Regions from separate parts of the Nicoliella sp. ESL1120 genome, predicted to be linked through region 2. Evidence: riboswitches for the same ligand, from Rfam matches in the RefSeq annotation. Region 2 holds a riboswitch; the other holds the start of a gene.
The links. Region 2 has a riboswitch for thiamine pyrophosphate ahead of tenA (thiaminase II). Riboswitches for the same ligand answer to the same signal wherever they lie in the genome.

Region 1 (15,880 bases), on a different replicon from region 2:
ATTTCAGTATTGCTAGTGGCATCGTTTAGAAGTTGGGCTACGCTTGCCAGCGTTATCTCTACTTCCACATTGATTGCCTACCTAACTGGACCGGTAACGGTGGCCACTTTAAGAAGAATTGCGCCAAACTTTACGCGGCCAATTCGATTGAAGTTATTAAACTTCATGGCCCCATTTGCCTTTGTGATGGCTAGTTTAGCCACTTACTGGGCTAAATGGCCAACAACGGTTCAAGTTATCTTAGTAATCCTATTGGGGCTTCCATTCTACTTCTACTTTGAATGGAAAAACCAATGGAAGGAAACTAGAAAACAATTTATTTCTGCACTATGGATGATCGTCTACTTGATCTTCTTATCAGCAGTCTCATACCTAGGTAGTAAGGACTTTAATGGAATCAACTTCCTCCCATACCCACTCGACTTCGTTGTAATTATCGTAGTTGCACTGGTATTCTACTACTGGGGAATTTCTAGTTACAGTTTCCAAACTGATGATGATTTAGATAAAGCAAAAGAAGTAAATGATACGGTCGATGGAGATTTAAAATAATTGAACATCAACAAGAAAGAGGTTAGCAAAATTGCTAATCTCTTTTTTTTGCTTGACAAACATTTAAAGAATATATTAAAATAAATCTAATCTTAAAAGTAGAAAGGAGAAAGAACCAATGAATAATATTAAATTAGCTTACTCATCAATTCGTTGGCAAAACCGGTCATAAGTCGTTATCTTCAAACAGATACGGCTTCCTTTTATCATGCAAAGGCGTATCTGGACCGGCTCTTTCTTCAAAGAAATCATTCAGCTTGTTCGGACAAAACTTAAACCGGTCAAAGCTGAACCCAATTAAGGCGAACTGCTTAGGACTGTCTAAGTAGTTCGCCTTTTTGTTTCCATTATGGTTTTAACGTTTAAATAATATTAAGGAGATTGATTATGAAACGAATGTATGCACTCATCACCATCCTGTTCGTATTTCTTGGCTTCGCATTCTTCCAAGAAAAGAACGCTACCACCACTACTAGCGCAAAGATCCCGACATTAGGAATCTTACAGTTAATGACCCACCCTTCCTTAGATGCCATTCACCATGGAATCATTCAGGGACTTAAGGATAGCGGATATCAACCTGGTAAGAACATTAAAATTGACTACCAAAATGCGCAAAATGATCAAAGTAATCTAAAGACCATGAGTACCAAGTTTGCCAACGAAAACGCCACTGCCTCGGTTGGAATCACCACCCCATCCGCTCAGGCATTAGCTAGCACCATCCATAATAACCCAGTGATCCTAGGTGCCATCACCGACCCCGTTGGCGCTGGTCTAGTTTCCAACTTAAAACACCCAGGCGGTCATATTACAGGGGTCGCCAATGGTTCACCACTCCAAAAGCAATTGAACGTCATCAAGGCCTTCATGCCCAAATTAAAGACCCTTGGTATTATCTATACATCTAGTGATCCATCATCAACTTCCCAAGCTAAGCAATTCGCAATTCTTTGCAAAAAGGAAGGCATCGATCTTAAAACATACACAATTGCTAATTCAAACGACTTGAATCAAGTTTCCAGCCAAATGGTTAGCAAAGTCCAAGCCGTATACGTTCCTAACGATAACACGATTGCTGCAGCAATGGACACCTTAGTTGCCAACGCAGATAAATCAAACGTCCCTGTTTTTCCTTCAGTCGACTTCATGGTTAAATCTGGTGGAATCGCTACTTACGGAGTTGATCAATTTCAAATGGGGGTAACCATCGGTAAAATGACTGCCAAAATTCTCCGTGGTGAAAACCCAGCTACCACCCCAGTTAAGAGATTCCAACAAGGTAAGATGATCGTTAACGTTAAGCAAGCCAAGAAACTACACATTCAGATTCCAGCTTCAATTATGAAAGAAGCTGAAACGAAGGGAGAGGTTATCAAATGAGTTTAATTGTATCTGCTATCGGTCAAGGGCTCCTCTGGGGTGTACTTGGCATCGGACTATTTTTGACATTTCGGATTTTAGATTTTCCTGATATGACGGTCGAAGGGACCTTCCCAATGGGGGCTGCAATCGCTGCTGCCATGATCGCCCATGGGTATTCACCAATCGTTGCGACCCTTTGTGCATTTATCGGTGGGGCCATCGCAGGGTTAGTGACCGGACTATTGTATACCAAGGCCAAGATTCCAGTGTTGCTATCAGGAATCCTAGTCATGACAGCCGCCTACTCAGTTAACCTAAGGATTATGGGAGCTGCGAACGTATCACTATTAGGCAAGGGGAACCTTTTGAATGCTAAAATTTTCCAAGGACTCCCTAATTACTTCAACAGTGTGTTCTTAGGATTGATCGTCATTACAATCGTAACGATTGCCATCATTTACTTCTTACAAACTGACCTAGGACAAGCATTTATTGCCACTGGTGATAACGAAACCATGGCGCAATCATTAGGAATCAACACCGATGCAATGAAGTGCTTAGGCGTTAGCGTTTCTAATGGTGTCATTGCCCTTGGGGGTGCCCTTGTTGCACAAAATAATGGGTATTCAGACGTCAACATGGGAATTGGAATTATCGTTGTCGCATTAGCATCCATAATCATTGGCGAAGTCGTCTTTGGCAACCTAACTATGAATCAACGACTCGTTGCCGTTACGCTTGGTAGTATCCTCTACCGATTCGTTTTACTAATCGTTCTACAACTTGGTTTCAATGCCAACGACTTGAACTTAATTTCATCAATTATCTTAGCACTATGCATGAGTTTGCCAGCATTCAAGGACAAGTTCAATTTAATGCACACTTTGAAACGGGGGTTCGAACGCAATGAATAAACCAATTTTTCAATTAAAAGACGTTGTTAAAACCGTCCACCCAAACGGTGGGAAACCATTAAACATTTTAGACCACGTTAGTTTAGATATCTATCCAGGTGATTTTATTACTATCCTAGGATCGAACGGGGCTGGAAAATCAACATTCTTCAATGCCATTGGTGGTAATTTACCGATTACTTCTGGACAACTATTATTGAATGGCAAGAATATCACTAAAACGTCAGTTGCTAAACGGACCCAATTTCTAAGCCGTGTTTTCCAGGATCCAAAGCTAGGGACCGCCCCACGAATGACGGTGGCTGAAAACCTGTTACTTGCTGAAAAGCGTGGACAAAAACGTTTATTAACCCCCCGCCATTTACGGCGTCAAATGGGCAAATATCAACAAATAACAAGTCAGTTGCATAATCACCTTAGCGACCGCTTAAACACCCCTACTGGTAATCTTTCAGGAGGTCAAAGACAAACGCTCAGCTTTTTAATGGCCACCATTAAAAAACCTGAAATCTTGCTATTAGATGAACATACGGCTGCATTGGACCCTAACACTTCCCAAGAATTAATGGAATTGACTAATCGCACCGTTCAAGAACAAAAACTTACCTGCTTAATGATCACCCACCATTTAGATGATGCAATTAAGTATGGCAATCGACTAATCGTTTTAAATCAAGGCCAGATTGAATATGATATTCGAGGGACGGAAAAACAATCCATCACCAAACAAGATTTATATCAATTCTTTGACCCTACTAATTAAATATTAAAAAACCGCAGCAATGTCAAAAATAGGCATTGTCGCGGTTTTTTGTTATAATATAAGTTAATGCTAGATTAGCATTAACTTATGGAGGGATATATTTGAGTAAGCAAGAACCGCAATCGCGAGTCAAACGCTACGACTTTAATGGGAGTCAAAAACAACCCAATCAAGATCCTAAAAATTTCAAGGTCTGGCCCTGGATTTTAGGATTAGTAATCGTAATTGGAATGCTAGTAGTTGGGATTAAGTTTTTGACCGCTAACGATAATAACCAAGCTGGACAATCATCGTCATCAATGGTTAGTGCTAGCAGTACCAGTGCTAGTTCATCCAGTAAAAATAGCGCTAGCTCCAGCAGTAAAACTACGCATAGTAATAGTACTAATAAGAGTTCTAATAAGGGAACTAACGCTAATAACCACCCAGCTAATGATAGAAAAAGCCAAAATAACCCTGCTCCGCAGAATAATGGAGGTTTTAGTGCACCACGTCAATTCAGCTCAGTTTCCGATGCCACCAATTGGGCGAAAGCAACCCAATCTAGTTGGATTCAAGCTGGTTATAATAACTATACAATTACATCTGATGGGCAAGGATATTACGTTTTAAACTTTACTAAATAAAAAAAACTGTGAATTGAAAAATTCACAGTTTTTTTATTTGCTTAGGTCAAATTATTTAGTAACTTGATCCCATTGCTTATTAACGTTTTCAGAACTGAATTCCTTAGCCTTAACTAATGAACCGTTGCTTAACTTCTTGAATAGTTTACTGTCTAGTAAAATTTCATCGATCTTACCAGCAGCTTCACGAACGTTTCCTGCAGGAATTAGGTAACCATTAACGTCGTTGTCAATGATATTTCTAGGACCGTAGTTAACATCGTAAGCAACTTCAGCTAATCCGTATTCAAGTCCGTTTACCAATGACATACTCAAACCTTCACCGAATGAAGTTTGGATAATTACTTTGGCGGCACTTAGTACCTTTTCTTTATCTTCGCCAACAAGGTAACCCTTGAAGTCAACGTTAGTTTCAAGACCTAACTTCTTAACTAAGTTCAATAATTCTTGACGATATTCTTCTGATTCAAAGTAACCGACAACATCTAAGTGGATGTTTGGAACACGGTTCTTAGCAAAACTAACAATTTGAATTAATTGATCGATATGCTTGTCATGGAAGATCCGACCAACATAAACAACGTTGTTATCACGGTCATCTTCGAGTGACTTCCGAATTTCAGCTTCTTTTTCAGCAAATAATGCAGTATCGAAGATTGCGTAAGTCTTAATTTCTGGGAAAAGACGACTTAAGTCATCACGTTGTTGTGGAGTAGAAACAATTAAACCATTGTAGTCACCTAAGTGATTGTGGAATAACGTTTCAAGGATTGGGTATAACTTACCCTTTGCGCTACCAGCTAAGTTAGCATCAGTTGTTTGTTCGTTGTGTAAGAATTGGTACTTACCAGCAACATTCTTAATCCGTGCAACAACTTCAGTTAAAGTAGGACGGTCGTTAATTAGAACCGTCTTTTCTGGGTCAGCAATTTCATTTAAGAAGAATTCGAATAGGTCATCTTCAGTATTGAAACGGTGGTTCTTACCCTTGTAGTTCAATAACTTGAACATGGTTGGGTGAACTTGACCATTGATGTTCATGTGAGTAATTTCCATTACTGGATTACCTTCGTAATCAAATAGGATTTCATGACCTACTTGACCATCTGGATGAAGGTATTGAGTCTTAGAACGGAAACCACGTCCATCCCAGACATCACGACTACTAGTGTTACCGAAACGGTCGTAGAAATCAACCGTTCCAATTTCACCAACAGTAAGTGGGAAGATGTTTACTTGTGCAACAACCTTACCCTTTTGTTCAACGTATGATTTGTTGTTATCAACACCATCGATCTTGTATTCATTTTTATCAACCATGTCTGAATAACGTAAGAAAGCATGCTTGTGAGGAACATCAGTAACTTTTTGGAAGTAATCGTACATGTTTAAAATGTCGTCATTACCCAAACCATACTTTTCAATTTCTTGATGAAGACCTTGATTGTAATTACGAGTAACAATCTTTGAGTCTCTTTTGTTCTTTTTAAATAATTTTTGACGATTCATTGCGGAAAATTCAGTTCCGGAATTGAATGTAAAAATGTTTTCGTTTACAAATAAAAACGTTTTAGTCATATCTATTCAGCCGCTCCTTAATCTAGTTTTTCGAGACCCTTTTCAATATCAGGGTTCCATACTGCCATCTTGTGCTTCCACTTCTTAGCAGCGTCATCTAATAATTCCTTCCAAGCCTTCCAAACGTTAGTTTCTGAGTAACGCTTTGAAAGTTCGTAGGCCTTGTCAGACATCTTTTGTAATTGATCAGGATTGGTGAATAAGTCGGTCATGTGTTGCCCCATCTTCTTGTAGTCACCATAATCAACGATGTAACCATTTTCTTTGTCCACTACTAATTCGTTAGGACCATAGTTAACATCGTAAGTAATACCAACATCACCTTCGGATTGAGCTTCCATCATGGCCAAGTTAAAACCTTCCATGACAGATGCTAAACCGTAGATTTGAGCGTTCTTTTGAACGATGGAAACGTTGTTAACGTAACTGTGAATGTGCACAGCATCTTCCATGTGGTAATCCTTGATAGCAGCATTAATCCGCTTCATTGCAATATCATCATTGGAGTGATCAATGTATCCATAAAGGTCAACAGTCACTTCTGGAACGGTCTTACGAGCGATCCCAGCAGCCCGAATCACCTTATCCAATTGCTTTTCAGGAGCGATACGAGCAGTAGCAATAACGCTACCGAACTTCCGATCCTTCATTGGAATCCGTGGTTCGTCAAAGTGCTTATCAGGAATAACCCCAACTGGAATCGTGAACATCGCAGCCTTAGGAGCAAAACGGTATTCAACATCTTCAGTTTGCTTATGGGTAGCAGAAATGATGGCATCATATCTGTTAGCATCAGTTAAACTGTATTCGTAGTTGTTGTTCATGATAGAAGTATTTGGCTTTTGAGCATCACCAGCGTGTGAGTTATGAAGGTGCAATACAGTGTATGCAGGTTCACGTAATTCTGGTAATAATTCTTCATATAGATCAGAACGGTCCATGATGAAGATATTTGGCTTAGTTTTACGAAGATATTTGTGGTTATTAGCGTTTAAGAATTCAAGAAGAACACCATCAATCGTGTCGTATTGACGAACAGTTCCCTTGCGATCAATAGTCTTCCAACCAGACTTGTCCATCTTACCTTGAGCATTTAAGCGGTAGTAGTCTTCAACAACTGGACGACCATCAACGCTGTACCAAGTTTCAGTAGCGATCTTGTTATCTGGAGTATACCATTGAACCATTGACTTGAATCCACGGTAATCGTAGAAATCAACACGGTACAAGTTAGCAAAACCATCAAAAAGTTCTACTGATTGAACACGCTTGTCATCGGTAATATCCTTACCAAAGCAGTTAACACGAGCAATGATTAACTTGTCTTTGAAAACAATTACTCGGTTGTGTTCATCGTCATTTTGGTAAGTTAAATCAGAAACCCCAAAATCAAGGTCTTCTGGTCTAACTGCCTTTTCCTTAACATCTTCTGCTTCTTGGAAGAAATCAAAAAGGTTTAAGATTTCATCATCATGAATCCCAACGTTGTTCAAGTGGAAATGAAGAAGTGGGTTCCATTCGCGAAAGACTAGCTTGTAAGCTTCTTTATTCTTACGGAAAAGAAACGCTCTTTTTAATTGAGCATGTTCGATTCCTGAATTTTTAGCGTTAAAGCTTGAGTTCATAAAAAAGTTCATAAAATTAATTACCTACCTTATGTAACGCTTATTTTCAGTAACATCAAGTACTGTCTAGAGGTTATTATATAATAAAACGCCGAATTAAAACAGTGATAAATGATAAATTATCACCATAGTTAAGAAAGACTTTAATATTTAACTTATCAGTAATATCGTATAATAATATTAATGAAGGGAGTCTTTACTTATGAATATTAACGTTCCACTAGAAAATAACCATCTAGGTAATAAGTATACAAAGCATGCAGAAAATAGTCAAAAAATCGGAAACGTTCCATTTATTTCTTTTCCAATTGAAATCAGTGGGGTTCCCGATGGAACTAAATCTTTATCACTGGTGATGCTCGATTGGGATTCGATTCCAGTTTGTGGGTTTGCCTATATTCACTGGGTCGCTGCTAATATCGATCCTAATACCACGACGATTCCCGAAAACGCTAGCCACGAGGACCTAATTCCGCTCACTCACGGTAAAAATAGTACTGCTGGTCCATTAGCAGGGCCACTGGATCCAATCATCAGCGAGCGCTATTTAGGCCCCACCCCTCCCAACTGTGATCATGAATATACCTTAACTATGTATGCGCTAGATACTAAGTTAAACTTAAACGAGGGATTTTGGCTCAATGAAATGCAATCCGCAATGAATGGACACATTCTTGATCAATCCAGCGTTCAGTTAAAAGTTTTACAATAATCCAAAAAAACAGGCCAACGAAAATTCGCTGGCCTGTTTTTTATTGGGCTGCCACATCGTATGCAACATCGCCTAAATGCATCAATAACTTATCAGCATCGTTTTTAAAATCATTTACAAAGCTATCACTAGCTGATTTTTCTTCGTGAATAACGTGATTAGCTAAATCAAAAATTTGAAATCGATCAGGAGCCGTGAGCCTAGCAGTATCATAGTGCCCCTCTTCTGCTTCGTCTAAATAAATTTGAAACAAATTTTCAACCGTTTTAGCAATAAATTCATCTGGGTCGACCTGTTTACCAGCATCTTCTAAATCGATTAGGGCATGCTTTACTTCACGCATGTTTTCAGGAATATATTCACTCATTTTAACCAACCTCTCAAACTTTATTATTGGTAAAATTATAACACGAGTCTCTTTATTTAATTTTTAATTTGTTTAATAATGTTAATAACATAATAATTAATAAAGGATGTGTCGCTTTGAAAACAATTTCCGCTGGTGATGCTAAAGCATTCGATCAATATACAATGCGTGATATCGGGGTGCCATCCCTGGTTCTAATGGAACGGGCTGCACTCAAAAGCGTTGAAAACCTCAATAGTTTAAGATGGCCCCTAGATAAAGTCTTAATCGTTGCCGGATCTGGTAACAACGGCGGTGACGGTCTGGCAATCGCACGCCTATTAAAAAACCATGGTAAAAGAGTCGAGGTCTTATTGGCTGGCAACGAAAAACACGCCACCATTGAAAGAATCCAACAATTAGACTTTGCCAAAAAATATGGTGTTGAATTTATTAGTCAAGATATCAATTGGGATACCTACTCCGTGATCATTGACGCCCTATTTGGCATTGGCCTTTCAAGACCAGTTAGTGGCAACTATCAACAAATCATCGAAAACATCAATAATAGTGATGCCAAAACACTCGCAATCGATGTTCCATCTGGGTTCAACGTGGATCTGGGTGATGAAATGGGAATCGCAGTGCATGCAAATGCTACCGCAACGTTTGCCTATGCCAAAAACGGGATGAATTCCACTAATGGGCAAGCTTACTGCGGACAATTATTCGTTGATGATATCGGCGTTTATGATCCTAAAGAAATCAATCAATAGGAGGAATAAGAATGAACATTGGAATTATTGGTAGTGGCCCGCGCGGGTTAATCACACTATCACATTTAATCCATAATTTTAATAATAGTCAGATCGATTCATTATCGATCCACCTATTTGACCCGTTTTTACCTGGCGGCCAAGTCTGGCGAGTTGATCAATCGACTAATCTAATCATGAACACAATCGCAGAAGATATCTCACTGCCAGCTAAAGATGACGATAATGCGCTAAACCTATACCAATGGTCACAAACTAAAGCCAGTGCCTTCATTAATGAAAATGGGTACGATAAAAAGCTACTACCATTAGCACAATCGTTGACCCCCAACGGATACTCACCTCGGGTATTACTGGGAGTCTATGCCCAATGGTTCTACCAATCATTGGTCAAATCCCTCCCCACTGGGGTTACAGTAACATACCATCAAACGGCGGTAACAAATGTTAATAAAGCCGCTAATGGTTGGTCCATCAATGCTGATGAGCAGACTTTTCAGTTTGATAATGTAATCCTAACGATCAATACCAATGTCAATCAGCTAACGCCCACGGAGGAATCATTAAGGGATTATGCTGAACAAAATAACCTTTACTACCAAGCCCCCACCTACCCTGGTGATGTAAAGAGTTATCCAATCGATGATGCCCAAAACGTAATTATCAGGGGATTAGGAATGAGCTTCTTTGATGAAATGATTAAATTGACCGTAGATCGTGGGGGACAATTTATCCAAAATGAAGATGGCACCTTTATTTACAAGCCATCTGGACATGAGCCTCACATATTTGCAGGCTCCAGACGAGGGGTCACGTATTATCCTAAGGCCGTCGTTAAGGAGACAAACGAATATCACTTCAAGGCTCACTTTATGACTAAAGAAAACATCGCAAAGCATAAGATCAATGGTAAGCTTTCGGTTAAGCAATTCCGTCAATTAATGCGTCGTGAAATTGAAATCGTTTACTATCAAATGATCCTTAAGCGTGACCATCCGCAAGTTGATATAGATCAATTCACCGCCCAGTTCGTAAAAGATCCCGATGCTGCCATCCAATCGGGACCATTTGAACCTAATGAAATCCTCAGATGGGAGTTATTGCTCAACCCAGTTGCTGGGACTCCAATCACAACCACCGCCGATTATCAACAAACGTTGCTCAACTGGCTAAACGCGGTCGCTAGCGATGCTGAATTGGGCCTTGGCGTAGGACCATTATCATCCGCCCTAACGGTATATAAAGAGGTTCGTCAAACGATGCGGGACACGATTGTAGAAAACGACTTTACAGAAGCTGATTACCTTAGTGAATTTCTAACTACCTTTAAAGCTAACAGCCAGTTTCTCTCCAATGGTGCCCCTGCAATTCGTTTTAAACAATTAATTGCCCTAATGCACGCTGGCGTGGTTACTATTTTAGGACCACAAATGAACGTAATTGGTGCTAACCAACATTTCGTAGCCCTTTCAAAGTACTATCCAAAAGATCCCGTAATCGCCGATGCTTTAATCGAAGCACGGATTCCTCGGCTGAACTTCGCAACTACCAAAAGTGAATTAATTAACGGAATGGTAAAACATAAAATCATCACCCCAGCTGCTTTCAAGGATGCTAATGAACGAGCAGTAAAAATTAATGCCATCAACATCGATGCTGATTCTGATCAAGCCATCAATGCTAGTGGTGAAATTGATGCCGGCTTTTTCATTTTCAGTACCTTAACGGAGGGCATTCACTGGTTAACCACTGTCTTTCCAATGGTTGGCAATGATGAAAACCACCGTAGTGCCGAACAGATAAGCCATCAAATCTTAAAAATTAATACTAAATATCGAGATACAATGTAAAAAAAGCGGAACCGATTTCACGATCGATTCCGCTTTTCAAATTTCATTAGATTATTAATGATAATAAATAAATGATTGGTTTGGGACTCTGATAATGACATAACGACTAGCACGCTGGCCCGCCCGTAATCCCAATCCATTTAATAAATTCGGCTTATATTTGGCGGTAGTGGTTTCAATCCAAGCCCGCTGGTATTTCCGATCTAAGTCATTCAACCGACTTCCACTGGAACGATAGGTTTCGGTTGGCAATGAAACGGTGTTAGCACCACTAATGATGGTTGAATCATTGCTACTAACTTGATAATGTTCACCCTTCGTTAAATAGGTGTAATATTGACCACCCGATTTATTTTTAGAATTATAAACATTAACATAGTATGATTTACGACCATTCGTATCTAATACAATTGGTTTGTAACTTCTAGAAACAGAAACATTATGACTAGAAATATCAGCTCTTAGCGTAATTATCACCATCGCTAAGGCAGCCCCCAGTATTAAAAGCCCTTGAAAAAATAAAACGATTCTATTTCTGCTTACTAGCTTTTCATCTTGATGCAATAAGGCCTGTCGCTTTTGCCTACGGATAGAAATAACCATTGAAATTAAACTAATTGCAATGATAATCCAGATGGCAAACCCGATTAGATTCCAGGCTGATATCATAAACAAGCTCCTTTAAATAAAAGTAATATTACTGACCATTACATTATTGTACCTGCTTAGTAAGAAGATAACAAATTCAATTATTATTTCAGAAATTGATCGATGGCATCATAACCATTTTCAGTAGTTGCAGTTTCAAAAAGCTCATCAACGGGGGCATGCGATTGTTTTTGATCGATCAAAGCCACGTCCCGCGGGTCAATATCTAATTCATCACTCAACGTCTCAATTGCGTTTTGGTATGAAGCATCGAATGAAGTGATCCAAAGGTCGTTTCCCTTAGCATGAGCCACTAACTTACCATTAAAATTACTATTAAAGGTTTGGGCTAAACTTTGCATATCGCCGTTCTCAAACCCCAATCTAATTTGATAGACTAAATCACTCACTAATTCTAGATCATTCATTTGGTATAAAGATGGGTACGTCTTATTAAAGCGTTGGTAGGCTGAACTATCCTTGCTTGCATCGGTGTAGGCATTCATCTTCCCCGAAAGGACAATGTATGCGGTATTAAAATCGCGTTGCGCTTGAAACCACTTTAGGGCTGATTTCCAAATTTCATAATCGATCACCGTTTCATCACGAACCACGCGATTCAAAACGGTCTCAGCACCCCCTTCGCAGATAAACGCTAAGGGAGCCTTTATCCCATGAAAAATCTGAATCATTTTGGCATACGGAGCTTCCGTCATAAAGCCCAGGTGTAGATTTTGCTTTGCCAAATTCATTAACTGTTTGGACAATCGAGATGCGTTAATTTCACCATCTGCGGATAAAAAATCACGATCAAGATCAGCCAAGATCAATTTAGTCATTTTGCAACCTCCCGAAAATAAAAAACTCACGTCTTAACCGTGAGTTTAATTTTAATTGTGATTATTATATCATTTTTGCAGATTTTTGACGATTAATTGTAAATGGATGAATTTTTATAAATGTACTTCATCAAATCACGTTGATCACTAAATTCATAAGGATCATTCAAAGTAATCGTAATCAAGCGGTGCTTCCCTGGTAGTTGGCCAGTTCCAACAAAACATAGTCCTGCAGCTGGAGTATAGCCGGTCTTTAAACCATCAACGCGCAGACTTGCATCATAGAAGGTCCGCCCCTTAAGTAGGTTGTTGTAGTTATATAGGTTTTGCCCTGCAACCTTGGCCGTGCCCCTACTAGCATCATTTAATACCTTTGGATAATAAGTTAAAACGTGTTGCGCAATTACTGCCAACGCCTTTGCACTTACCATGTTCCCAGCAGTGGCTCCACCAGAATACTTATAACCATAATGAACTAAATCATTATTTTCAAGTCCAGATGGTGAATTAAAGGTCGCAGAAATTCCCCATGCCCTTGCTTGTTTATTCATCATATTCACGAACTGACCGTTTGAGCCAGCGACCCATTGTCCCAATGCAATCGTAGCTGCATTTGATGATTGGATCAGTGCTGCTTGATAGAGCTGCTTTACGGTATATTTACGACCAGCAACCAGCTTAAAGCCACCACCAACGTTATTATTGTAACTCATGCTCCGTAAGCCAGCATTAGAAGTATCAACGACTTGATTCCAGCCATTCGTCTCCTGTGCTTTTCTGACCACCAGGTACAATGACATTAACTTGGCTGTGGATGCCACCTTCATTTTTTGATTAATGTTTTTAGCATAGATGACCTGTCCGTTCGTAGCATCGATCGCAATTGCAGCCGCTGCATTCTTCATCTTATAGTTTCCAGGAACAATATTATTAGTAGTGATTCCTGATGCACCATCGTCATAGTTATAATCATAATTATAATCAGCACTGACATTAACTGTTTTTGTCGAAACAACATCTAAAAATGGAGTAATTTCTGATGCTGATGCTAATCCGACAACAGCAGTTAATACAATTGCCATCTTTTTAAAATTCTTTTTAAGATCCATTTAACCAACCCTTCTCTGATTTCGATATCCTAAATAATAAGTTAACACCTTAGCACTTTATTAACAATTGATTATTGATAAATGTAAACGAAGTGTTATTTAAGATTTATGCCTGTAATATTCAAACTTGCATTTAAGAAAAAATTAAGTTATACTGTTCTAGTTAATTAAATAGATAGATGTTTGGGGTGCCTTTTTTGGCTGAGATGATACCCATTGAACCTGATCCAGTCCGTACTGGTGGAGGGAAACGTTTTATCAATGGTGTACATATTCCGAAAGGGACCTCAGTATTTGAGGTCCCTTTTTTCTGTCTATCTAAAATAATTGTTTAATTTATTGAAGGGAAGGATTTTCCATGTCTAAAAAATGGAGTCTTAGAAACATTATTTTAATTGCATTGATCGCAATTGTCTGTGGGGTTATTTTCTGGTTGACTAGTTTTATCTATAACGCATTAACACTAGTTTTAACACCAATTGGTCTTGCTCCCGCAGCAAACGATATTTCACTTGGTCTTTGGATCGTTGCTGGTCCATTAGCAGGGGCTATTTTCAGAATGCCTGGTGTTTCCATTTTCTCAGAAGTTGCTGGAGCCGTTGTTGAAATGTTCTTGGGTGACCAATGGGGAGTTATGAACGTTGTCTCAGGTTTAATTCAAGGTGCCGGAGCAGAATTAGGTTTTGCAGTTACTGGTTACAAGAAGTACGGCCACTTCCAATTATTGTTAGGTAGTATCTTCACTACCATCATTACTTTTACTTGGGATTGGTTCAAGAATGGATACAACGCATACGGTTTTGGAATGTTGATCTTCTTATTCATCGTTAGATTTATTTCAATCTGGGTATTTAGTGACCCAATTCCATTGGCCATCAAGAAGCTCCTAAACAGAAGCCACGCCATTGCATAATCATTTTAACGATTCAATGCTTCATAAATTTAAATGAATTTAAAGCACTTATAAAGCCAAGCTTGTAAGTGCTTTATTTTTAAATTACCAGGAGGAATTAACCATGACCACCGTTTCAGTTAGTCATTTTACATTTACCTACCAGCATCGCTCACAACCAGTATTAGAAGACGTGAACCTAACCTTTCCGAACGAAAAAATTAGCTTGATCGCTGGACCATCTGGAACTGGTAAATCGACGCTTTTAAAGTCAATTGCCGGTTTATATCCTGAGTTTGCCAATGGTGATTACACTGGTGAAATTAAAATTGGTGACAAGGAGATCAAAGACATTGCCCCTACTGACTTCAGCGGATATGTATCAATGATGTTTCAAAACCCCAATCAACAGTTTACGATGACGAACGTATATGATGAACTCCAATTTGCACTTGAGAATAGACAGTTAGATCCTAAAATCATCCCCCAACGAATCGATGATGCACTAGAATTCGTGAACATCACTAAGTTAAAGCACCGTGACTTGAACGCCCTATCCGGTGGTGAAAAACAAAAGGTCGCCTTAGCCATCATCATCGCAATGGATTCCGACGTTATTTTATTGGACGAACCATTTGCGAGTCTAGATCGTCAATCGCGAAGTGATCTGCTATATCAATTGACCCGCTTACGTGATCAAAAGAATAAAACGATCATCTTAGTGGACCATGACCTTTCTGGTTACGACGACATTGTCGATACGTTCTTCTACCTGAAACCCAACCAATTTCAAATTCAACAGTTAAGTAATGCAGAGGTCCAAAAACTATTAGTACCATTTGATAATCAAGAGTTAGCGGCCGTCCACTTCCCGATTCCCGATAATAACGAACCAGCCGATCTGATCTTAAACAGTTGTGAACTAAAGCAAAACCAAGGCGTATTGCTAAAGGCTGACCAATTCAAATTTCCAGCAAAGCAAATCACATTGATCACAGGTGAAAATGGAATCGGTAAATCGACCTTGTTCAAAGCTTTAACACGGCTCTTTAAGTATGAGGGTTTGATTTCATATCAGGATAAAGACATCCAAAAGATCCATAAGAAGAAATACCTTTCCCACGTTGCGCTGGTCTTTCAAGATGCTGAAATGCAATTCGTCGACATCACGGTTGAAGAAGAACTATCGCTTTCGATTAAAAACGCGGTCCATCATAATTACTCCAAAGAAGATATTGATGCCATGCTTAAGGCGTTGCAGATCGACGGCAGGGAAAAACAAGTC
Region 2 (15,880 bases):
TAGAAGCTTTTCTAGGTTCGAATGCATTCGCATTTACTTTCCCAGCTGAACCACATCCATTTGTATTTGATGGAGCAACTTCGGTCGTTTCTGGTGGAAAGATTCAAGTTTTAGACAAGAAAAAACAACCCCTTCCTGGTGAGTGGGCGGTTGACAAGCAACGCAACGTCGTCTCAGATGCAAAACAAGCGGAAGATATTTTAGCCACTGCAGCATTAACGCCAACTCAAAAGGGGGGCGGTGTTTTAACGCTTGGTGGTGTAAACGAACACAATTCTAACTATAAGGGGTTCGGCAACTCACTAGTTGTTGAAATTTTAACTGGAATCTTAGCACAAGGGTCAATTTCTGCTGATACTAATGTTGGAAAACATGATTTTAGTCAATGTTTAATTACAATTGATCCCTCGTTTTTTGGCAACTTAGCTGATCTAAGAACTAAGGCGACCGATATGTTTAACCGTATTAGAAACTTAGATCACCTCCCAGAAACTGAAATTAAGATTCCTGGTGATCGTGAATATAAAAACTATGCGCATAATCAAAAACATGGGGTATCAATCGATGATGTAACGTCAGCACAAATTCAACAAATTGCTACGGAACTATCAATCCCAGCACCACAGGCACTTTAATCTGAAATCGGGATATAATTATCTACTGGTAAGCAGAGTAATTATGTCCCGATTTTTTATGCTTTAATCATTTTCCAAACATAAAAACACCGCTAAACTTAGCCTTCAGTTTAGCGGTGTTTTTATTAAAAGAATTGTGGTTAATAATTTGATCGATTTAAACTAGGTCGATGTGCATATCGTCCTTCTTGATCTTCTTAGCAGCCCGTAGGAACTTACCAAGAACGTAAGCGATAACTGCGGGAACAACAACACCGAGAACCAAGTACATAACGAACATTCCCATGTTTTGGGATGCTAGCGTAATTGGGGCAATCAGTGAGTTCAAACCAAGCCCAGCTAACTTAAATGAAACTGAGAAGTGGAAGAAAAGCGTCCCAATTGGAGCAACAACTGCTGCTGAAACCATTCCTGGAATTGCAATGTAAGGGTTCTCAGTGATGTTACCAAATTGAACCTTTGGAGTGATCAAGCCTTGGGCGATGTTTGCACCAGGCTTGTTTTCTCTAAATGACATTACAGTGTAACTGACAAATTGAGCAGTCGTTCCTAACAACGCAGCCCCTGACGAAAGGGGATCAAGCATAACTGCGATGGCAAGGGCTGCAGAAGATGCAGGGGTCATCATGAAGACTGACCAAACAATTGAGATCACTACTGAACCCAAGAATGGGTTGATCGTCATTGTTTTAGCAATTACTCCGGAAAGCCAAACCAGGGCGGGAGTAGTAACAGCAGCCATTCCTAATGCTGAAACCGTTCCTACTAAGGTAGCTGCGAATGGAACTAAGAACATATCCAATGGGGTTTTCCCGGTTAAGTATTTACCAACAAGTGTTGCAACAACTGCTCCACCCAAGGCACTAACTGGTTGACCAATCATGAAGATCGCAGAGCCAGCTGGTTGAGCTAATAAATGTCCGGTTGCAGTCGTCGCATTCATTGGACCGCTAGTGAAGAAGACATTGTTCGCACCAATAGTAGCAGCAACCATTGCACTAAAAAGAACCAAAGTATTCGTCTTTAACTGTGAGGCCACCGCCGCACCAATTGCTGGTGCTAATAAGTATTGACAAATCAAGCCGATTTGACCAAGTGCTTGCCAATGAACAAAGTTCGAAATGGCACCAAGTAATAATCCAACTCCCAAGGTGACTAAAATTGCATTGGACACCCCATTAAAAACTAGATAAGCACTTTCTTTGAAACTAGACTTTGCTTTAACATCTGACATGTTAGCAGCATTCATCTGTGGTGAATCTTTTTCTGTCGAATTCATCATATTGAATCAACTCCTTTACTATGAAATATATATTATGTATCGATTAGAAATATTAGAATTAGATTAAATTTCTTTTCGATGTTTATAATTAAAACATAATCTTTTTAATTCGTCAAGCAAAATTTTAGATTTCATAAATAAATCAGTGTATAATTATTTAGTTTACTAATAATAAAGGAGTGTTCATCTTGAATATTTTAGTTGGTGCACCTAATGAAAACTTTGATATCGAACAAATGAAACAAAAAATGGTTAAACATCCTGGTTTGATGAAAGAAAACCTCTTTTTTGCTGATCAACAATTATCTGAAATGGATTTAAATTCAATTGACGTCATCATTGGTTACGATCATAAATTGGTTCCAGCAATTATTAATAATCCGAAAAGTCAATTAAAATGGATCCAAGCCCTTTCAGTCGGGGTAGATTATTTCCCACTTGCAAAAATGAGGGAACGGGGGATTAGATTAGCTACGGTCAAGGGAATTCATTCTGAACCGATTGCTGAAACGATCATGGGGATGATTTTTAATCAATATCGGAACTTAGAGCGGATCACCAAAATGAACCGATGGGAAAAACCGACGCATCCATTCAAGATCCTAGAAGATCGCAGTGTGGTAATTTATGGGACTGGTGCAATTGGGATGCGGGTAGCAGAAATTTTACATGTGTTTAACGTTAAAACTATTGGAATCAATCGCAATGGACATCAAGCTAAGTTCTTTGATGAAACATTCACCATGACGGACTTTAATGCGGACGTAGTGAATGCGGATATTATTATTAATTCACTCCCCTTGATTCCAGCCACCGATAAGTTCTTTGACCAATCCTTTTTCAACCGTTTAACTAATCATCCCATATTCATCAATGTGGGACGCGGTGGCAGCGTCGTTACAAATGATTTGATCGATGCATTGAATCAACAAATTGTAAGTGCAGCATCCTTAGACGTAGTGGATCAAGAGCCATTACCAGATAACAGCCCGCTTTGGCAAATGGAAAATGTATTTATTTCTCCGCACATTGCTAGTTTGTTCGATCAGTATGGTGAACAATCGTTAGAAATTTTCTCAGAAAATCTTCGCGAGTATGAATATGACGGTGCATTATTGGTCAATGAGGTTAATTTGAACAAATAAAATAAAAGGGTCCCATTTTTAACTGGAAAATGGGACCCTTTTGGGACTATAATTGAATAATATTACATAAAAAGGTAGTGAAAAAATGCATTTTAGTATTAGTCAACTCCTACTACTTTTTCCGTTCGGCTTTCTTGCGGGAATCGTAAGTAGTACGGTCGGCATGGCTTCACTAGTGTCTTATCCAGCGTTATTATACGTTGCTGGATTACCACCAGTCTATGCGAATGTCACCAATAGTTCATCAGTTATTTTTAACGGGATCGGTTCTGGATTGTCATCAATGCCGGAATTGAAGGGACACGTAAAGCAGTTAATTACCACCTCCATCTTTATTTTTGGTGGTAGTATCATGGGAACGTTCCTATTACTTCATTTTTCAAGTGCTTCTTTTACCAAGTTAGTACCATTCTTCATCTTATTTGCTGCACTTACGATGATATGGCCAAAGAAAAAGGGAGCAGAGCTTCAGAAACGTGAAGTTGGTAAATTAGGACAGATCCTATACTCAGTTGCCATCTTTTTAACGGGAGCCTATGTTGGTTATTTTGGGGCCGCTTCTGGAATTATCGTTAATGCAATCTTATCAAAAATCACTAATGAGAAATACGCTGTTTACAACGCGATTAGAAACGTTTCATCATTCTTCGGTAATTTGGTTGCCATGATTATTTATGCATTTCAATCCCATGTTTACTGGATTTTAGTGTTACCACTGGGATCTGGATTGTTGATCGGTAGTTACATTGGCCCTAAGATAGTACGGATCATCCCTGAAAAGGTAATCAAATGGATCGTGGCCATCTTAGCATTCGGCCTTGCAATCCAATTATTTATTCAAGCATATTAAAATAAAAAGCGTCTTACCTAATGGTAGGGCGCTTTTGTGTGTCGTAATCAAAAATTGTAAATTATAATTGATGGATTTTCATTCGCGTGTCGATTTCATTATCATTGATCGTTGCTAGTTGGTTATATAATTCAACGAAAAATGATGCTGGTTGGTTAGGGTATTTTTCCCCCGCAATTTCACCAGCGATACTAAAGGTAGCAGTTGCTCGAACTAACGATTTAAGATCATTTTCAACTGCAATCGCAGTAGCTAAGATCCCATCTAGCATGTCACCAGAACCAACGTTTGTTTGAAAATATGGATGGCCGTTATCGACTGAGTAGGTTGTATTGCCATCTGTAACGATATCTCTTTCTCCAGATAAAACGACCCAACAATCGTATTTTTGAGCCACTTTTTGGGCAATTGACGCAACATCTGCATCGCCATTTCCAGCATCGATCCCATTTGCAGTCCAGTTAACGTTTGCAAGATAGGCGATTTCACCAGCATTACCACGGATCACATTGAACTTGACTTCCTTAGCAGCACGGAAAAAATTATCCTGGCGTAGTTCAGTTGCACCAATGGCAACTGGATCGATCACAACGGGAATTCCACGTTTATTTGCGACCTTCCCACTTGCGATTACATTTTTCAACGTATCTTCATTAGTGGATCCCATGTTGAAAACAGCTGCTGATGCAATGTTAGTTAGGGCAGCTGCCTCGCGTTCATCAGTGAACATGATGGGTGAGCCTCCGTAAAAATTGATTGCATCCGCTACGTGTTGGGGGGTCACCATGTTGGCAACGTTTAAAATCACTGGATTAAGCTTATGAATTGATTCAATCGTTAACATTATGCTTCTCCTTTCAATACCTGAATCGTATGGGCAACGTCTTTACTTTGCATAATATCAGAAATAACGGCAACGCCACTAACGGAATGCTTTAGAACTGATGCTACATTATTTTCATGGATTCCACCAATGGCAACAATGGGCTTCAATGTCGCTTGGTTCATCTGAAATAGGCCATCTAAACCAATCGGTTCCTTAGCATTATCCTTACTGTGAGTTGAAAAGACTGGGCCGACACCTAAGTAATCAACGCCCGTTAAGTCACCGCTAGCAACTAATTCATCAATATTATGAACTGATAGACCAACAATCATCCCATTTGCTTCAGCTACGACGTCTTGAATTGGTGTGTCACTTTGGCCAACGTGAATTCCATCAGCATCAATTTGGCGCGCTAACTCAAAATCATCATCCACAATTAATGGAATCGAGTACTTGCTAGTAATCTGACGAACTTGTTTTCCTAATGCTAAGCGATCATCACCGCTCAAAGATCCATGGTCTTTTTCACGGTATTGGAACATAGTAATTCCATTTTGACAAGCCAGCGTTAATTGCTCAATAAATTTATCCTTATCTCCATCAATGTTTTGGGTACCACCAATAAAGTAGACCTTCAACATATCCGTATTAAATTTTAACATCTGTTCCTTCAGCTCCCCAATGATTTAGTGGTCCGTGTCCTTGACCAACATGAATTTCATGTTGCAAGATCTCATTCATGTAGGCTTTAGCACACTTAATTGCTTTTTCAACATGACAACCCTTGGCAAGTTCTGCCACCATTACTGATGAAAGGGTATCACCAGTACCGTGCTTGCGCTTAGAGTCAACATGTTTACCAGTCATCCAAAAATCGGTGCCATCGGCCAATAGTACATAATCAGCGTTCTCGGGACCATCGCTATGGCCACCCTTAATAACGACATTCCTAGCGCCCAATCTTTGAATTTCTCGAGCAGCATCTTTAATTGCCTCTTTACCTTCGATCTTATGTTTAACGATCGTTTCAGCTTCAGGCATATTAGGCGTAATAATGTCAGCTAACGGGATGAGATCTGAAATCACAGTATCGATCGCATCATCGCTCAGTAGTTTCGCACCACCTTTAGCAACCATAACTGGGTCCACCACTAAGCTGCCGAACGAGTATTTCTTAATATTTTTAGCAACGCATGCAACGTGTTTAGAGTCAAATAGCGCCCCAGTCTTAGCCGCCTTAATCACAAAATCATCAGCGATTGAAGCAAACTGAGCATCCACCATCTCGAGGGGAAGGGGATATACCTTTTGAACATCCAATGTATTTTGAGCGGTTACTCCGACCACCACGCTAGTGCTAAACACATGACATTCCTGCATGGTTTTAATATCAGCCATCATCCCAGCACCGCCACCAGAATCAGTTCCAGCAATCGTTAATGTTTCAGGAAATTCTTTCATTACTTATATTCCTCCTTAGCAGCTTCTAGAGATTCCTTAAATTGCCAGTCTTGTTGATAAAACGCCTGTTCCCAGAACTGCCATTCTAGTTCACAACTCTTTAAGAAATATTGACTTGCTTCTGCTAGTTCTTCATTAGAAGCATGTTCAGCAAATCGATCAACAAATTCAAACACAGTATCACTCATGGTCTTATCGTTTTCCTTACTAGCATAGAACATAATCCAATCATAATAGGGATTATCCTTAGTAGCATACCCTTCACTAACCAAGTGATCAGCGATTTCTGAATAGGTCCAAGGACATGGTTGAAAAGCGGCTAAAATATTCAGTAACGAACCCGTTTCTCCTGCCCGATGCATATGTGATTCATATAAATATGCCTTAGGCGATGGGGTAGCGTGTTGTTGACTTTCATATGTGACCCCCGCAATGTCACAGAAAATATGATGGGGATGAATTTCACTATTTAAGATAAAACTAATTTGACCATTAAAGAAATTCATTAATTCACGGTCATTACATTTAGCAATCGCATTACCATAAATTTTAATGAATTCACTAAGGTATTGATAATCTTGTTGAACATAGAATTTCAATGCCTTGGCAGGGACCTCACCATTAGCAATCCCCTTGATGAAGGGATGTTCGAAAATTACCTTTAGAATTGGTTGTGCTTGTTGTTTCAATTGATCTGAAAACATGTTGAATCCTCCTAATTAATAACCATCCTGGGAAATAAAAAAAGCTTCCTGAGCAATTCAGAAAGCGCCTATTAATCGTTTTTATTTCGACTTCAGCCACGTTCCTACGCTAGTATTATCTAGAATCAGGTTCAATGGGTATTATCTCAGCCATACGGCACCCCAGTGGACAGTTAGATTATTTAATTACAAAACTAATATACCATATCTACTATTTAGTGTCTATTCACAAACACATAATGGAGTTAAGATTGACATTCTTTAATGGTTAGATTAGAATTCAATTAAAATAATATTAAGTAGGTGATCATTTGACTTATAAAATTGCATTAGCCCAAGCATATTCCGATATTGACCAAAATGTTAATCAAGTTAAATTTAATGACTTTGTTAATCAAGCTGCGGAACACGGCGCTGAATTAGTTGTCTTTCCAGAAATGTTCATGAGCACCATATCACCAACGGCTGGATTGGATGAAATTAATCAACATTCTGAAGCCCTGGATGGCCCATTTGTAACCAATGCAAGACAAACAGCGATGACAAAGCATGTCTGGATCATATTCGGGATGCGTGAAACTAATGATGATAATAATGATAAACGGGTCTATAACACGATCGTTGTCATCAATGATAAGGGTAACATTGTTAGCACCTATCATAAAACGCATCTCTACGATGCATTTGGGACTAAGGAGTCTGATCAGATTAAGCCTGGTAATAAATTATTTGAACCGATTGATACGCCATTCGGTAAAATTGGCTTATTTGTTTGTTATGAGCTTCGGTTCCCAGAAGTAGCGCGTTATGAAGCAATTCATGGCGCTGATATTATTATCATTCCAACAGCTTGGGTTAGCGGGCCACTAAAAGAATATCACTGGAGTTCCTTATTGAAAGCTCGTGCAATTGAAAACACGACCTTCATTGTGGGATGCGATAAACCCGATAGTGACAACCGAGTTGGATTGAGTCAAGTAGTCGATCCAATGGGAATCGTCGCTGCCCAAGCAGGAACTAACGAAACCATCTTGTATGCTGATATTGATTTAGATGTGATTAAGAAGGTGCGCCAAAAATTACCATCTGCTGCACAACGGATGCCAGAACTATATGATTAGAATAAATTATCCAATAATAAAAACGGTAGCTCCATTTCACTATGGAACTACCGTTTTTTTATTATTGATTGTTATTTGAGAATGCACCAATAACTCCTAATACCACTAAGATGATTGCTCCCCAGAAAAACACTTTCAACATCCAGATGATAGCTGCAAATAATAGGATCCACCAAAGCCAACTACTGAAAAACTTCCATACTAACCAGAGCATCAAAATCGTTATTAATAATACGATAATCACTTCACACCATCCCTTTAAATTAGTCAATTCATTTTAGCACATGAGCAATTTAAATCAACAATCATGTAATAACTTAATTTTAAATTGTGAATCAATTCACTAAGTGTAGAATAAGTAATCTACTATTATTTTGAATGGTTTTCTATATCACTATTAGATAGTAACCGTGATATACAAGCCAATTTGGATGATTTATTGTCTGTTACTGAGACGCGCTCAGTGATTGACTTCGCCTTTATAGCTATATAATCATACGAAGTTGTTCAATTAAACTGAATAATAATTTACAAATAAAATAAGCATCTGATCAATTTTCTTTTGACCAGGTGCTTATTTTATTTTTTCAGCTGATTAAGAATATTTAACACATCAGCTTTATTTACTAGCCGATGTGATTTATAATTATAAAACATCGGTTGATTCGTTTCGATTTGGTCTAAATCATCTTGATTGCTAGTTGATTGAGCAACATCACATGCATCCGCAATTCCGTTAATATCAGGATAACCAAGTTCATCCATGAGGCTACCCAATACTACATCAGGTGATTCGTGCTTTAGTGCTTCAACATACTTTTGCTTATCCACATAGTTCACCTTCCTTAATTAATATTAGCCTAATTTTAACACAGTTGATTCAAAGGGCTTTAAAATAATCACTAAGATAAATTAATTAAATTAGTATTAGATTTTAATTAGATGTTTAATATGGTATGATATTAAAATATATAAAATAAGGAGTTAATATATGATTAAAAACGCAAACGCAATTAAAGAGGGGACTTTAAACGTCCTAAATGGTGTCAGCATCGCAGTAGTGGTTACCCTAATGCCTGCAGCGCTGTTAAATGAAATTCTTAATTACGCTCAACGCTTTTTTCCGAGTTTATCGATTATCAATTCATTAGTTTCATTTGCAATGGTCCTGCTACCAGCCATTTCTGGATTATGTGTCGCAATGTATTTTAAAATGAAGCCACTAGAAAGTGCATCGTTAGCATTAGTTGGAGCGATGGGAGCTGGTAACTGGATGATTAGTCCAGTAGGGGGATTCTCTGTAAAGGGAACTGGTGATGTAATCAACATTATGCTCACCATTGCAATTGGGGTGATTATAATTAAGTTAATTAGTCCATGGCTCGGAAGTTACAACGTCTTATTATTACCAACTTTATTAATTATTATTGCTGGTGGTATTGGTCTATTGACCCTCAAACCAGTGCGAATGATTACAAAATTAATTGGTGATCTAGCATTATATGCAACTGAACTGCAGCCAATTATAATGGGAACTGTAATTGGAATTATCTTTGCAATCCTAATCTTAAGTCCCATTTCTTCAGTAGGAGTTGCTACCGCAATATCACTAAATGGTATTGCGTCAGGATCTGCAAATATTGGAATCACTGCTGCCGCAATTGCACTAGCGATTTATGGTAGTAAAGTTAATTCATTTGGTACCAGTATTGCACACTTTATCGGAACTCCTAAGATTCAAATGGCTAATGTTTTAAAAAAGCCCAAAGTATTATTGCCATTGGCCATTAATGCTGGAATCGCTGGTGGAATTAGTGCATTTTTTGAAATTAAGGGAACGCCCTTAAGTGCTGGATTTGGTTCAGCTGGATTGGTAGGCCCAATTAACGCCCTTAAAGGCGGTGCTGAAATTATGATCATTATTATTACATTCTTGATCGTACCAATTGTTATTGGTTACCTGAGTAAGTATATCTTTATGACAAAAATCCATTACATGTCTGCTGATGATTTTTATTTAAATTATAAATAATGAAAAAAATTCCAACTGAATCAGTTGGAATTTTTTTGTTAAAAGCAAGTTAGGGAATTGAGAATTAATGATATTTGCATTTACTTTACATAACATTTATTATCTGAAGTTGTATTTAATAGGAAAATGTCAATTCTAAATGCAACAACTTAATATCTTATTAATGGTTAAATTTATAATTCAAATTTTCCATTTTAAAAATAAGCATGTTAATGATATCATTTCTAGTATAATCGTCTTATAATTAACATAATTTATAAACAAGAAGGTGCTAATAAATGCATATTAATTTTCCTAAACTATCTAAGGATAATCCAACAATTGGCGAAAATAGTAAAATTAAGGATACTCAGTTCGGTCAATGGATTGAAATTGGTGAAAGTAACTTAATTGATAACTGTACATTTGGTGACTATGATTACACTGGTCAATATTGTTTTATGCAAAACACAGATCTAGGTAAGTTTAATAGTATTGCCGCAATGGTAAGAATCGGCCCTACTAATCATCCTTATGATCGTGCCGCTCAGCACATCTTTTCTTATAACGGTGGTGCCTATGGATTTGAGCCTAAGGATCAAGAATACCTAACTAAGCGTAAGGCAATCCGAACTAAGATTGGTAATGATGTTTGGATTGGGCACGGTGTATTGATTCAAAGCGGATTAACCGTTGGTGATGGTGCTGTAATCGGTGCTGGTGCAGTCGTGACCCATGATGTTGAACCATACACAATTGTTGGTGGGGTTCCTGGTAAGAAAATTAAGGATCGATTCCCTGATGAAATCAAGACTGACTTAGCAAAAATCGCCTGGTGGGATTGGTCGCGAGAAAAATTAGAAAAATACTACTTGGACTTTAGATTACCGATTGATGAATTTGTTGCTAAACATATTAATGATTAATAGGATTTAGTGAACTTGTTACTATCGTCCCCTTTAACATATTAAAAAGCAGAGCCCCTGGCCCTGCTTTTTATATTAATATAACAATTCCAAAGATAACAACTGCCACCGTCATCGCAATTGCCATTAACCGATGATCTCGTCGGCTGTCTGGATCATGGTTAATGAAAATCAGCAACCACGTTAAAATGGCTAATGAAAGTAAGATTAGGAATGCTTGGGTTTGACTATTCATACTAATCAACGATCCGCTTGCCTAAAATATTTAGGCTCCGTTGCTTACCATCCATTACGGCAACGTTAGGCATGTGGCCCCAGTCTTCATAACCATTCTTATGGAATAAATGGAGGCTTGGATCATTATGAGCAAAGATAAATGCAACGATATTTTTCACACCCAGGCGGGCAGCGATTTTTTCAGCGTGGTTCACAGCAGCGTTTCCGATGCCCTTGTGTTGAAATTGATTATCAATATAAATGCTGATTTCAACCGTTTCTTCATATGCGGGACGACCATAGAAACTGCTTAAGCTGAGCCAACCAGCCCTGTCATCGTCGTAATTAATTATTAATAACGGACGGTGGTTAGGATCATGTTGTCTGAACCAATCAACACGATCAGCCACTGACACTGGTTCGAGATCTGCGGTTGCCATTCTGCCTGGAATTGATTCGTTATATACATCCACAATGTATGGCAAATCTGATTTAGTAGCGGCGTTAAATTCAATATCGATATTTTCATCATCTAAGTTCATGTTATAAATCCTTCCATTGGCTTAATATCTTATATTATAGTTAAAAACCGCCAATAATGCACCCTTTTTGATTAATTATTAGATTTAATTTTGATATCTCCATCAACTGAATCAAGCCGATAAGGTTTATTAGAAAATGTATCTTGCAAACCCTTATCAATTGAGATGTCACCATCGCTTGCGTGAGCACTAATTTTAGCATTGTCTGTACGATCAACCACCCCATCAATATCGCCATCCTCGGTTTTAATGCTTAGGGAGCTTTGAACGTCCTGGTGGTCGAATGTAACATCACCATCAGCGCTGCTAACCTTTAAGTCGTTCCACTTATTTTGACCTAAAGTAACATCACCATCAGTGCTGCCGACTTCACTAATCCCGTTTTTAGTAGTGTTATTGTTCAACTTGATATCCCCATCCGTTGAACTAACCTTTAGAGTGTTGAACTGGTTGGAAGTCAGCTTAATGTCACCATCAGTAGTTTCAATGCTACTGTTGCCACTAAAATGACTGTTCTTAACGTTAATATCGCCATCTGCAGAATCAATGTTAATTCCCTCGGCGCTAACTTTATTCAAGGTGACATCACTAATGTCAGTCAATGATAACTTATTTGTGATCTTAATATTATCCATCACTAAATCAGAATTTGCATTTGCCTGCTGGTAACTGCTTAATGCCTTATCCTTAGGGATGATAATCGTAATTTTAGCGTTATACTGGGGCGTGGTCCAACCCATAATGTTAAAACCGCCCTTTTCCTTATTATTACCGCTAATTACTAACTCGCCGTTTTGGACCGCATAGTTAGTGTGATACCCGTTGGCATCCGCGCCACTGACTTGATAGCTATCCCCCTGCTTGATAGTGACGTGTGCCTTTTCAGTAACCCGAATGCGATCAAAGGCGGCTAATTTCTTGGTAGATGCTTTACCGTATGATTTTTCACTGACTGAAAAGAATTCATTATGTAAATTGTGCCAGTTGAACCCAACTCGTGAAAGCCCAAATACTGAAATCACGATGCCAAAAAGTAGCAATATTAATCCTGTAATCGTAAATTTTTTCATCATTAACCCCTCTTCTGCTTTTCTGCATCGTTTCTTTTAATCGTCTTATGAGCAAGCCAAGTGCTGAACCTTTTGATCCCCCACCAATCAACAAGATGCTGACTGTAAAAAAGGTCAACAGATAGGTAAGTGCCCAGAAAAATACCGCAAAGAACGTAACGATTCCGGCAAAGATGATTACAGCTAGCCCACGATCGCAATTATTATTAACCAAATCGATGGTGTTGAACTACCCTTTGTTTCCCTCCTGGTAGCCATCCGACTATCAGTATCGGTATTGACATAGTCATCTGCTAAATAGTTTTGGTAGTAATCAATACTATCGACCAAATCAGACTCATCTAACCGACCCAGGAGTTTTCTTAACTTTTCAATATATCTATTCAATTTCATCACTTCCTATTAATTCATTAATTCCCTTTTTAAAATCAATCCATTCAGATCGAATCATTTTTAAATGTTCAATCCCTAAATCGGTGATTTTATAATAGCGACGATTCCGTCCCTTATAAGGCTGATCATAAGTTGTTACCAATCCATCTTTATTTAAACCCCTCATTACTGGATACATCGTCAAGTTGGAAACCGTTATTGACTTTTGAACCCGTTTCGTAAGCTCATAGCCATATAAATCATCCTGGTTAAGGAGGCCCAACACACAACCATCGAGCAAATCAGTACTAATTTTAATCGCCATGTTATCGCCCCTCTAATATTATATGGTATATGATGAATAGTATTATTTTTCAAACCCAAATGGATAAAAAAATGTATTTATGAGTCAAATGGTGGTATTGTAGTTATAATTTAAATTAGAAGCATTATTTAAAAAGATTTAAATTAAAAAGGGAAGTGATTAACTTGTTGAATAAAATCGGGAATCAAATTGTTAAGCAGCGCCTTGTTCACACGCTATTAAATATTTCAACTGGAATCGAAATTGAGAGAATGCGTTGTGATGAGAGTGGCAATATGAAGCTGACCACCCACCCGAGTGGCGCGGGGAGTCCGTTTAAAAATCCCTGGATTACCAAGGATTACCTTGAATCGATGACTGAAATTGTGACGCCCCCCGCCAACCTTAATGACACCTTACAATTTGACGGAGCATTGACGAACGTATTAAGAAAAGTTCTCCCCACGGGTGAGCTACTATGGCCGCTTTCAATGCCCGCTATTTTACCAAAGCAAAAGGATAAATCACTACTAGCGATTGAACCACCAGAAAAGCAAGCCTACTTTGAAAGCATTTGTGAACGGTATGGAATTACTCGTGGTGCACCTTGTGGAGTGCATATTAACTTAAGCATTAGTGATGAGGTGATGAATAGTATCGTTGATGACGGGGATGCCAATATTATAACGGTCCGTAATCATGTTTATCCGCGAATTGCACAGGGGTTTATTAAATACCGCTGGCTACTGACCTATTTATTTGGTGCCAGCCCTGTTGCTCAAGCGAACTACTTTGATCAAAATAATGGTCCAAGTCATCCGATTCGGAGCATTCGACAGAGTCACTTTGGATTTATTGATTCATTCGATGTTGACTATTCAAGTGTTGATAACTACGTTGATCGCATTATGGAAGCATTTCGGTCCGGAAAAATTGCTGGGGTATCCGAATTTCACGGTTCCGTGCGTTTTCGTGGTGGCAAGCAGCTTCCCGATTTAAAAACAAACGGTGTGAAGTACTTAGAGTTAAGAATGTTCGATCTTGACCCCACCGTGGATGTTGCAATCAAAGATACCACGTTGCGGTTTATTCGACTTCTGGTTGCCTACTTCTTGATGACCGATGGTGAAACGTTGAATGGTGATATTATCAAGCAACTTGACCATGCTGACCAGATGAATGAACGAGTGTCAATGGAAAAGCCAGATCAAGTTTGTGAATATGTTGATGATGCGCGTCAACTGATTAGTCGTTTGCGTAAGTTTACCAACCAGCTAGTCCTTGGTCCTGAATACTTAGAGGTTCTCGATGCTGTAACTGCAAAAATCGAAGATCCAACCTTGACGCTCAGTGGCCGATTAATGAATGAGATTAAGGATAATTCACTCCTCGAATACGGATTAAAGCAGGCCCAGCGTTTCCAAAAAGATGCGCTAGCTGGACATTTTAGTTATGATGGGTTTAAGCAAAACGATGGCAACATTTCAGCAGCTGAATTAAGACAAGGTTTATTCAATGGTTCTTGGTTACCACAGAAATAGATTCTAAAATATCATTTAAAATTTCTTAATTTTGCGACAAACCATTCATTTATCGTGATATTATAGTAAGCAAATTTTATCAATGGGAGTATCTACTATGAATCAAAATCATGAACCAGAAACCCGTGAACAATTGCACCGAAATTATCGGCATTCGATTTCAGCCGACAATTCAGATGGTAATGATGAAGTCCATACCCGTCAACGTAATCCGCGAAATGCTAAGAAACGAAAACATCACTATGGAAGATGGATCACTGCAATTATTGCCGTGTTGATAGTCATTGGCATCTTTAACGTTGGCCATCAAATTAATGAACTCAGCAATACACAACGAAAGACCGATACCACATTGGATAAGGTGATCAAAAAGCAGGGAGAACAAATTGCGGAACAAAAAGTCCCAACGGAGGTCAAACCTCAGGTGATCAAGATTATTCAAACCACTCCGTTAAGCGAACTTCAAAAAGCTGCTAATGACCAAGCGTTGTTTAATCAGATTGCTACCAATAATCAAATTCCGCAACAATATATTCAAGCTGCACAGTCAGAATGGTTCAATGCAAATAATCAAGAACTACGTGACAAGATTGCAAATGGGAACCTGTTGGCTGCCTATAATGATTTTAAAAATGAAGATAGTACTAGTAACGCCAGTTCTAACTAAAAAAATCCTAAACCATAATTCTATGGTTTAGGATTTTTTGATTATTTTTGATTTTTAAGATCGTTTACTTCTTGTTCTAATTTTGCCACTTTTTGCTGTAAATCGTCGTGATTATCCCTACTGTGATGTTTATCAATGATAATTAAAGTGGCGCAAATGATTGCGACAATTGTAATTATTACTCCCCACATACTAAAGCCTCCCAAT

Region 1: it holds a riboswitch for thiamine pyrophosphate, as region 2 does, so the genes downstream of both, ACSYTE_RS02625 (ECF transporter S component) here and tenA (thiaminase II) in region 2, are expected to answer to the same signal.

What each region holds. Positions count from the first base shown of each region.
Region 1 covers NZ_CP196383.1:658,923-674,802, reverse strand. The annotation lists gene ACSYTE_RS02695 (APC family permease) at 1-552, shown strand, start outside; gene trpX (tryptophan ABC transporter substrate-binding protein) at 940-1,935, shown strand; gene ACSYTE_RS02685 (ABC transporter permease) at 1,932-2,831, shown strand; gene ACSYTE_RS02680 (ABC transporter ATP-binding protein) at 2,824-3,594, shown strand; gene ACSYTE_RS02675 (hypothetical protein) at 3,696-4,220, shown strand; gene ACSYTE_RS02670 (glycosyltransferase) at 4,272-5,798, opposite strand; gene ACSYTE_RS02665 (glycosyltransferase) at 5,816-7,435, opposite strand; gene ACSYTE_RS02660 (YbhB/YbcL family Raf kinase inhibitor-like protein) at 7,626-8,135, shown strand; gene ACSYTE_RS02655 (hypothetical protein) at 8,176-8,502, opposite strand; gene ACSYTE_RS02650 (NAD(P)H-hydrate epimerase) at 8,619-9,257, shown strand; gene ACSYTE_RS02645 (FAD/NAD(P)-binding protein) at 9,269-11,107, shown strand; gene ACSYTE_RS02640 (LVIS_2131 family protein) at 11,162-11,776, opposite strand; gene ACSYTE_RS02635 (HAD family hydrolase) at 11,860-12,594, opposite strand; gene ACSYTE_RS02630 (D-alanyl-D-alanine carboxypeptidase family protein) at 12,687-13,703, opposite strand; TPP riboswitch at 13,878-13,969, shown strand; gene ACSYTE_RS02625 (ECF transporter S component) at 14,062-14,616, shown strand; gene ACSYTE_RS02620 (ABC transporter ATP-binding protein) at 14,720-15,880, shown strand, end outside.
Region 2 covers NZ_CP196384.1:101,633-117,512, forward strand. The annotation lists gene ACSYTE_RS07345 (Ldh family oxidoreductase) at 1-635, shown strand, start outside; gene ACSYTE_RS07350 (PTS sugar transporter subunit IIC) at 793-1,884, opposite strand; gene ACSYTE_RS07355 (NAD(P)-dependent oxidoreductase) at 2,106-3,062, shown strand; gene ACSYTE_RS07360 (sulfite exporter TauE/SafE family protein) at 3,148-3,912, shown strand; gene thiM (hydroxyethylthiazole kinase) at 3,974-4,756, opposite strand; gene thiE (thiamine phosphate synthase) at 4,756-5,400, opposite strand; gene thiD (bifunctional hydroxymethylpyrimidine kinase/phosphomethylpyrimidine kinase) at 5,387-6,199, opposite strand; gene tenA (thiaminase II) at 6,199-6,903, opposite strand; TPP riboswitch at 6,987-7,078, opposite strand; gene ACSYTE_RS07385 (carbon-nitrogen hydrolase family protein) at 7,215-8,024, shown strand; gene ACSYTE_RS07390 (hypothetical protein) at 8,086-8,268, opposite strand; gene ACSYTE_RS07395 (hypothetical protein) at 8,604-8,855, opposite strand; gene ACSYTE_RS07400 (PTS sugar transporter subunit IIC) at 9,016-10,056, shown strand; gene ACSYTE_RS07405 (DapH/DapD/GlmU-related protein) at 10,335-10,961, shown strand; gene ACSYTE_RS07410 (hypothetical protein) at 11,032-11,205, opposite strand; gene ACSYTE_RS07415 (GNAT family N-acetyltransferase) at 11,198-11,719, opposite strand; gene ACSYTE_RS07420 (DUF4097 family beta strand repeat-containing protein) at 11,791-12,789, opposite strand; gene ACSYTE_RS07425 (hypothetical protein) at 12,973-13,176, opposite strand; gene ACSYTE_RS07430 (PadR family transcriptional regulator) at 13,169-13,486, opposite strand; gene ACSYTE_RS07435 (glutamate--cysteine ligase) at 13,651-15,006, shown strand; gene ACSYTE_RS07440 (hypothetical protein) at 15,104-15,673, shown strand; gene ACSYTE_RS07445 (coiled-coil domain-containing protein) at 15,715-15,864, opposite strand.